DNA from 2 places in the Streptomyces sp. NPDC008313 genome. Region 2 is predicted to be linked to the other one. Evidence: riboswitches for the same ligand, from Rfam matches in the RefSeq annotation. Region 2 holds a riboswitch; the other holds the start of a gene.

Evidence for each region. A riboswitch is a leader RNA that binds a small molecule or an ion and turns the genes downstream of it on or off. The one in region 2 is predicted to bind thiamine pyrophosphate.
Region 1: another riboswitch for thiamine pyrophosphate. It lies ahead of thiO (glycine oxidase ThiO); the one in region 2 lies ahead of ACFY93_RS24550 (thiamine ABC transporter substrate-binding protein).

Annotation. Positions count from the first base shown of each region.
Region 1 is NZ_JBIBFR010000013.1:211,663-215,493, reverse strand. Features, by position in the region: gene thiO (glycine oxidase ThiO) at 1-1,113, opposite strand, end outside; TPP riboswitch at 1,111-1,223, opposite strand; partial or broken gene ACFY93_RS19565 (hypothetical protein) at 1,275-1,607, shown strand; gene ACFY93_RS19560 (FAD-dependent oxidoreductase) at 1,696-2,934, shown strand; gene ACFY93_RS19555 (Rv2175c family DNA-binding protein) at 3,056-3,421, shown strand; gene thiE (thiamine phosphate synthase) at 3,607-3,831, shown strand, end outside.
Region 2 is NZ_JBIBFR010000019.1:75,558-79,388, reverse strand. Features, by position in the region: gene ACFY93_RS24560 (phosphatidate cytidylyltransferase) at 1-1,090, shown strand, start outside; gene rlmN (23S rRNA (adenine(2503)-C(2))-methyltransferase RlmN) at 1,190-2,296, shown strand; TPP riboswitch at 2,368-2,473, shown strand; gene ACFY93_RS24550 (thiamine ABC transporter substrate-binding protein) at 2,598-3,650, shown strand; gene ACFY93_RS24545 (ABC transporter permease subunit) at 3,626-3,831, shown strand, end outside.

The DNA of each region.
Region 1 (3,831 bases), on a different contig from region 2:
GTGGGCGAGGGCGTCGCCGGTGACCGGGGTGAGCAGGACGCCGTTGCGGTGGTGGCCGGTGGCCAGCAGCAGCCCCGGCAGTCCGCTCGGGCCGAGCAGCGGGGCGTTGTCGGGGGAGCCGGGGCGCAGCCCCGCCCGGGTCTCGGTGAGCGGCAGCTCGGTGATCCCGGGGACGAGTTCGTGGGCGTCGCGCAGCAGTTCGTAGACGCCGCCCGCGGTCACCGTCGTGTCCCAGCCCAGCTCCTCGCTGGTCGCGCCGACGACCAGTTCGCCGTTCTCGCGCGGCACCAGGTAGACGTGGCTGCCGCGGACGACGGCCCGCACCGTGCGGTTCAGGAAGGGCGCGTACCGCTTCGGTACGGTCAGGCGCAGCACCTGGCCCTTCACCGGGCGCACCGGCGGCAGCACGGCGTCGGGGACGCCCGCCAGCCGTCCGCTGAGGCTGCCCGCGGCGAGGACGACCTGGCCCGCCGCCCGCGCCGTGCCGTCCGCCGTCACGACTCCGGTGGCCCGGTCGCCCACGACGGTCAGCCGCTCGGCCCAGGTCCGGTGGAACACGACCCCGGCCCGCTCGCAGGCGCTGACCAGGGCGTCGGCGAGCCGCCGCGGGTCCACCTGGTGGTCGCCGTCGACCCGCAGCCCGCCGCGCACCCCCGGCGCGAGCATCGGCTCGAGACGGCGGCAGTCGCGGCCGCTCAGCCACTGCGAGTCCAGGCCCGACGCCCGCTGCAGGGCATGGAGTTCGCGCAGATGGGCGCGGTCGTCGGCGTCCAGGGCGACGGCGAGCGTGCCGCACCGCCGGTAGCCGACATCACGGCCCGTCACCTCGGTCAGCTCGGCGGCGAAGTCCGGATAGCGCCGCGCCGAGGCGAGGTTGAGACCCAGCAACGTCTGCTCGCCGTAGTGGAGTTCGGTGACGGCGGCCAGCATCCCCGCCGCGACCCGGGCCGCGCCGCCCCCGGGCTCGGGGTCCACGACCGCGGTGCGCAGACCGCGCTGCGCGGACCGCCAGGCCGTGACCAGACCGATGATCCCGCCCCCGACGACGAGGACGTCCGGTACACACGCTGTACCGGGGTGTGAGACGGATGTGTCGTCCGTTGTAGGCGACATGGGCGTCCAGCCCCTCCCTTCGCCGGCATGACCCGGATCAGGTTCGTACGGTCGGAGGCCGTCCAGCCTCCCTCTCAGCCCGGTGCGTCCGGGCTCCCGCGAGTCCTTTACGTTGGCCACCCTAGCCCTTCGTCCCCGAGCCCCACAGGGAGCCTGCGCGCATGGCCCGTTCGCTCGACGCACTCGTCCTCGCCCCGGTCGCCGACCAGGCCCCGGGCCAGGTCGGGACCCGCACCCGGTTCACCTACCACGAGAAGGACGGTGAGATCTGGGCCGAGTACGCGGGCGGCGAAGTCGTACGCGGCCACCTCGTGGGTACCCGTGAGGGCGACCGGCTCGACTTCCGGTACGTGCAGCTGAAGCGGGACGGGACCACGTCCGGCGGGCACTGCCGGTCGCGGGTCGTCGAGCTGGACGACGGGCGGCTGCGCCTGGAGGAGACCTGGGAGTGGGAGTCGCAGACGGGCAGCGGTACGAGTGTGGTGGAGGAGGTCGCCGGTCCCGGCACCGCCGGGCGGCCGGGCGGTACCGGGACGCAACCGGCGGCGCCGACCGGCACGGCGCCGCGACTAAGGTGATCGAGTGAGCGAGCTGACGCGGGAACGGGCCAGGGACGGGCGGCGGATCGTCGTCGTGGGCGCGGGCATGGCGGGGGTGCAGGCCGCCGTCGCCCTGCGGGAACAGGGCTTCACCGGCGACGTCACGCTGATCGGCGCCGAGGCCCACCAGCCGTACGACAGACCGCCGCTCTCCAAGGCCGTGCTCCTCGGCAAGGCGGAGACCTCCGCCTTCGAGGTCGACTTCGCCGCGCTCGGCATCGAGCTGCGGCTCGGACGCGAGGCCACCGGCCTGCGCCCCGGCGACCACGAACTGGACACCGACGCCGGGGCCGTCCCGTACGACGTCCTGGTCGTGGCGACCGGGGCCGAACCCCTCCGGCTGCCGGGCGAGCGCGATACCCCCGGCGTGCACCTGCTGCGCACCCTCGACGACGCCGAGCGGCTGCGGCCCGTCCTCGCCCGGCAGCACGACGTCGTGGTGGTCGGCGCGGGCTGGATCGGCGCGGAGTTCGCCACGGCGGCCCGCGAGGCGGGCTGCTCGGTGACCGTCGTCGAGGCCGCCGACCGGCCGCTCGCGGGGGCGCTGCCCGCGGAGGTGGCCGCGCCCATGGCCGCCTGGTACGAGGACAGCGGCGCGGTCCTGCGCACCGGCGCGCGCGTGGAGCGCGTCGAGGACGGGGCGGTGGTCCTGGACGACGGCTCACGGGTGCCCGCGGGCGCGGTGGTCGTCGGCATCGGCGCCCGGCCCGCGACCGGCTGGCTCGCCGGCTCCGGGGTCGCGCTCGGCGCCCACGGCGAGATCGTCGCCGACGACCACCTGCGCACCTCCGTGCCCGACGTGTACGCGGTCGGCGACTGCGCCTCCTTCCCCTCGGGCCGGTACGAGGAGCGGCTGCTCGTCCACCACTGGGACAACGCCCTCCAGGGGCCGCGCACGGTCGCCGCCAACATCGTCGGAGACGTGCCCGCCGCCTACGACCCGGTGCCGTACTTCTGGTCCGAGCAGTTCGGCCGCTTCGTCCAGTACGTCGGCCACCACGCGCCCGCCGACACGACGGTCTGGCGCGGCGACCCGGCGGGCGCGGCCTGGACGGTCTGCTGGCTTCGCGAGGGCCGCCTCGTCGCCCTCCTCGCGGTCGGCCGCCCCCGTGACCTGGCCCAGGGCCGCAAGCTGATCGAGTCGTGCGTCCCGATGGACCCCGCCCTGCTGGCCGACCCGGCGCGGCCGCTGAAGAAGGCGACGGCGGCGGCCGGGGACTGACCCGCCGCCGCGGCTCGGCCGCGGCGCGGACGGCCGCCCGGCCGGCGGCCACCCGGACCGGAAGCCCGGCCGGGCGGTCCTCGGGTTACCGGCTGTCGGTCCGGGATGGCAGGCTTGTCCCGTGACCGAGATTGACGCAAAGACCGATGCTCTCGTCCCCGCGTGGCTCACCCTCCCCGACATCGCCGAGCAGTTCGGCGTCGAGGTGACCCGCGTCCGGCAGCTGGTCAAGGAGGGCCAGCTCATCGCCGTACGCCGTGGTGAGAACCGCGCGCTGCACGTCCCCGCCGACTTCATCGACGGGGACAAGGTGGTCAAGGGCCTGACGGGCACCCTGACGCTGCTGAGGGACGACGGCTTCTCCGACGAAGAGATGCTGGAGTGGCTCTTCACCCCCGACCCGAGCCTGCCCGGCACGCCCGCGCAGGCGCTGAGCGAGAACCGCGGCACGGAGGTGAAGCGCCGCGCCCAGGCGCTCGCCGTCTGACCGTCCGGCCGACGGCCCGGCCGTGACCCGTCCGGCCCGCTCGTGGCCCGTCCCGGCCGGCCGGGACGGGCCACGAGCGGCCGGACACCGGCCGTGCACACCCACCGCGCCGCCGACGGCGCGCCACACCCGCGGGCGGCGCCCTCGCACGCCGCTGCCCGCATCCACCCCGGGGGGACCTCCGTATGCCCGAAACCGTGACCACCGCCCGCGCGCGGCTCGCCGACGCCCGGCTCTACCTCTGCACGGACGCCCGCGGCCGCCAGGGCGACCTCGCCGAGTTCCTGGACGCGGCCCTGGCCGGCGGCGTCGACATCGTGCAGCTGCGGGACAAGGGCATGGAGGCGGCCGAGGAGCTGGAGCACCTCCAGGTCTTCGCGGACGCCTGCGCGCGCCACGGCAAGCTGCTC
Region 2 (3,831 bases):
GCCTTCCGATCAGGGGTCTGCCCAGGGGGCGGCCCCGGCGGGTCCCGCATACGATGCGCATGACGCCCAGCACACTCGCCCCATGCCCATCGTGCCCGGGGCGACCGCACACGGCGGAGACCAGGACGACCACCGGGGGGCCGCTCGGGTGAGCGGCCCCCCGTTCCGCGACGACACACCGCCGGCAACGCCCCACCGGGCCGCGCCGCACGAGCCGCACAGCCCGCAGGAGCCCATGCCCAGCGCCCCCCAGCCCGCGCCCGCACCGCAGAAGAAGAGTGCGGGCCGAGACCTGGGTGCCGCCATAGGGGTGGGCGTCGGTCTCGGTGCGGTGATCGTCGCGTCCTTGTTCGTCGTGAAGGCCGTGTTCCTCGGCGTGATAGTCGTCGCCGTGGTCGTGGGCCTGTGGGAGCTAACCTCGCGGCTGCAGGAGCGCAAGGACATCAAGGCGCCCCTCGTGCCGCTGGCGGTGGGCGGCGCGGCGATGGTCGTCGCCGGATACGTCCGCGGTGCCGAGGGCGCGTGGGTGGCCATGGCGCTCACCGCGCTCGCGGTCCTGGTCTGGCGCATGACGGAACCGCCCGAGGGCTATCTGAAGGACGTCACGGCGGGCCTGTTCGCGGCGTTCTACGTGCCGTTCCTGGCGACGTTCGTGGCGATGATGCTGACCGCCGACGACGGCCCGCGCCGGGTGTTGACGTTCCTGCTCCTGACGGTGGTCAGCGACACCGGCGCGTACGCGATCGGCTGGCGCTTCGGCAAGCACAAGCTGGCGCCGCGCATCAGCCCGGGCAAGACCCGCGAGGGCCTGTTCGGCGCGGTCGCCTTCGCGATGGTCGCCGGCGCGCTGTGCACGCAGTTCCTGATCGACGACGGCGCCTGGTGGCAGGGCCTGCTCCTGGGCCTCGCGGTCGCGGCCAGCGCCACCCTCGGCGACCTCGGCGAGTCCATGATCAAGCGGGACCTCGGCATCAAGGACATGGGCACGCTCCTGCCCGGCCACGGCGGCATCATGGACCGGCTGGACTCCATATTGCCGACGGCACCGGTGGTGTGGCTGCTGCTGGTGATCTTCGTGGGTTCCGGATGAGTTCCGGTGACCGGCGCTGACCTGCGCAAACAGGGAAGAGGGCCTCGTCGTCCACAGACGGCGAGTCCCTCTTCGTACGTCTGCGACACTGGAAGGGTTATGCCTGCCCCTGGAGAACTCACATTCGTCGCGCCGCGCGGAGCCAAGAAGCCGCCGCGGCACCTTGCCGATCTCACGCCCGCCGAGCGCAAGGAGGCTGTCGCCGCCGTCGGCGAGAAGCCGTTCCGCGCCAAGCAGCTGTCGCAGCACTACTTCGCGCGGTACGCGCACGACCCGGAGCAGTGGACCGACATCCCGGCCGGTTCGCGAGCCAAGCTCCAGGAAGCGCTGCTTCCCGAGCTGATGACGGTCGTGCGGCATCTCTCCACCGACCAGGAGACCACGCGCAAGACGCTGTGGCGGCTCTTCGACGGCACGCTCGTCGAGTCGGTCCTGATGCGCTACCCGGACCGGGTCACCATGTGCATCAGCTCACAGGCCGGCTGCGGGATGAACTGCCCGTTCTGCGCCACCGGCCAGGCCGGGCTCGACCGGAACCTGTCCACCGGCGAGATCGTGCACCAGATCGTCGACGGGATGCGCGCCCTGCGGGACGGCGAGATCCCCGGCGGCCCGGCGCGGCTGAGCAACATCGTGTTCATGGGCATGGGCGAGCCGCTGGCCAACTACAAGCGGGTCGTCGGCGCGATCCGCGCGCTGACCGACCCCGAGCCGGACGGTCTCGGGCTGTCGCAGCGCGGGATCACCGTCTCCACGGTCGGCCTCGTCCCCGCCATCCACCGGTTCGCCGACGAGGGCTTCAAGTGCCGGCTGGCGATCTCGCTGCACGCCCCGGACGACGACCTGCGCGACACCCTCGTCCCCGTCAACACCCGGTGGAAGGTCCGTGAGGTCCTCGACGCCGGCTGGGAGTACGCGGCGAGGTCCGGGCGGCGCCTGTCCATCGAGTACGCGCTGATCCGGGACATCAACGACCAGGCGTGGCGCGGTGACCGGCTCGGCCGCCTCCTCAAGGGCAAGCCGGTCCACGTCAACCTGATCCCGCTGAACCCGACGCCCGGCTCCAAGTGGACCGCCTCGCGGCCCGAGGACGAGAAGGCGTTCGTCGAGGCAATCGCCGCCCATGGTGTACCCGTCACGGTCCGGGACACCCGTGGCCAGGAGATCGACGGGGCGTGCGGTCAGCTCGCGGCGACCGAGCGGTAGTGTGGCCCGGGTAAGCACCGGATGCGTACGGAGCGTACGGTGCGTACAGCGTCATCCGTAGGTACATCTTCATATTCCGACAGGGGAGCGCCACAGCGCTGAGAGTGCGGCACAGGCCGCAGACCCTCTGAACCTTGCCCAGGTCATTCTGGGTAGGAAGTTCGGTCGTTACTCGAGCTGTTGCGCCCTGCCCGGGGACTTTCAGAGGTCCCCGGGCAGGGCCGCGTCTCTTCCTGGTCACCCCAGGAGGAATCCAGTGAGCACCACCAGCACCGCACGTACCGGCAGAGCGATCACGGCGATGGCCGTCGGTCTGGGACTCGTCACGCTCTCCGCGTGCGGTACGTCCGACTCCGGCGACAAGGCCGCCGGCTCGAAGACCGTGACGCTCGTCAGCCACGACTCCTTCGCCTACTCCAAGAGCGTGCTCAAGGCGTTCGAGAAGGAGTCCGGCTACAAGGTCAGGGTCCTCAAGGACGGCGACGCCGGCCAGGCCGTCAACAAGGCGATCCTGACCAAGGACAACCCGCAGGGCGACGTCTTCTTCGGCGTCGACAACACCCTGCTCTCCCGCGCCCTCGACAACGGGCTGTTCCAGCCGTACGAGCCCAAGGGCTCGGACCTCGTCCTCCCCGAGTACCGCGTCGACCGGGCCAAGCACCGGGTGACGCCCATCGACTCCGGCGACATCTGCGTCAACTACGACAAGAAGTACTTCGCCGATCACAAGCTGGACCCGCCGTCCACCTTCGACGACCTGGCGAAGCCCGCGTACAAGAACCTGCTCGTCACCGAGAACGCGTCCACCTCCTCGCCGGGCCTCGGCTTCCTGCTCGGCAGCGCGGCGAAGTACGGGGACAAGGGCTGGCAGGACTACTGGAAGAAGCTCAAGGCCAACGGCGTCAAGGTGGTCGACGGCTGGGAGCAGGCCTACAACGAGGAGTTCTCCGGGTCCGCCGGCGGCAGGAAGGCCAAGGCCGACCGCCCGCTCGTCGTCTCCTACGCCTCCTCCCCGCCCGCCGAGATCATCTACGCCGACCCGAAGCCGAAGACCGCGCCCACCGGCGTGGCGACCGGCACCTGCTTCCGGCAGGTCGAGTACGCGGGCCTGCTGAGCAACGCCGGGAACACCAAGGGAGGCAAGGCGCTCCTCGACTTCCTGCTCAGCAAGGAGTTCCAGGACGACATGCCGCTCAACATGTTCGTGTACCCGGTCCGGGAAGCCGCCCAGGTTCCCCCGGAGTTCACGAAGTTCGGCCCGCAGGCCGAGAACCCCGAGACCATGGACCCGGCCGACATCGCCGACCACCGTGACCAGTGGGTCAAGTCGTGGACCTCACTCGTACTGAAGTAGCGAGCGGGCACCGCGCGGCGGACTCCCGTCCTCGCTCGGGCGCGGCGCGGCTGGGCCTGATGGCCCTGCCCGTCGCGTTCTTCGCGGTGTTCTTCGCCTACCCCGTCGCGGCGATCGTCGCCCGGGGACTCAGGATAAACGGCGTCTGGCAGTTCGGGCGGATCGGTGAGGTGCTCGCCGA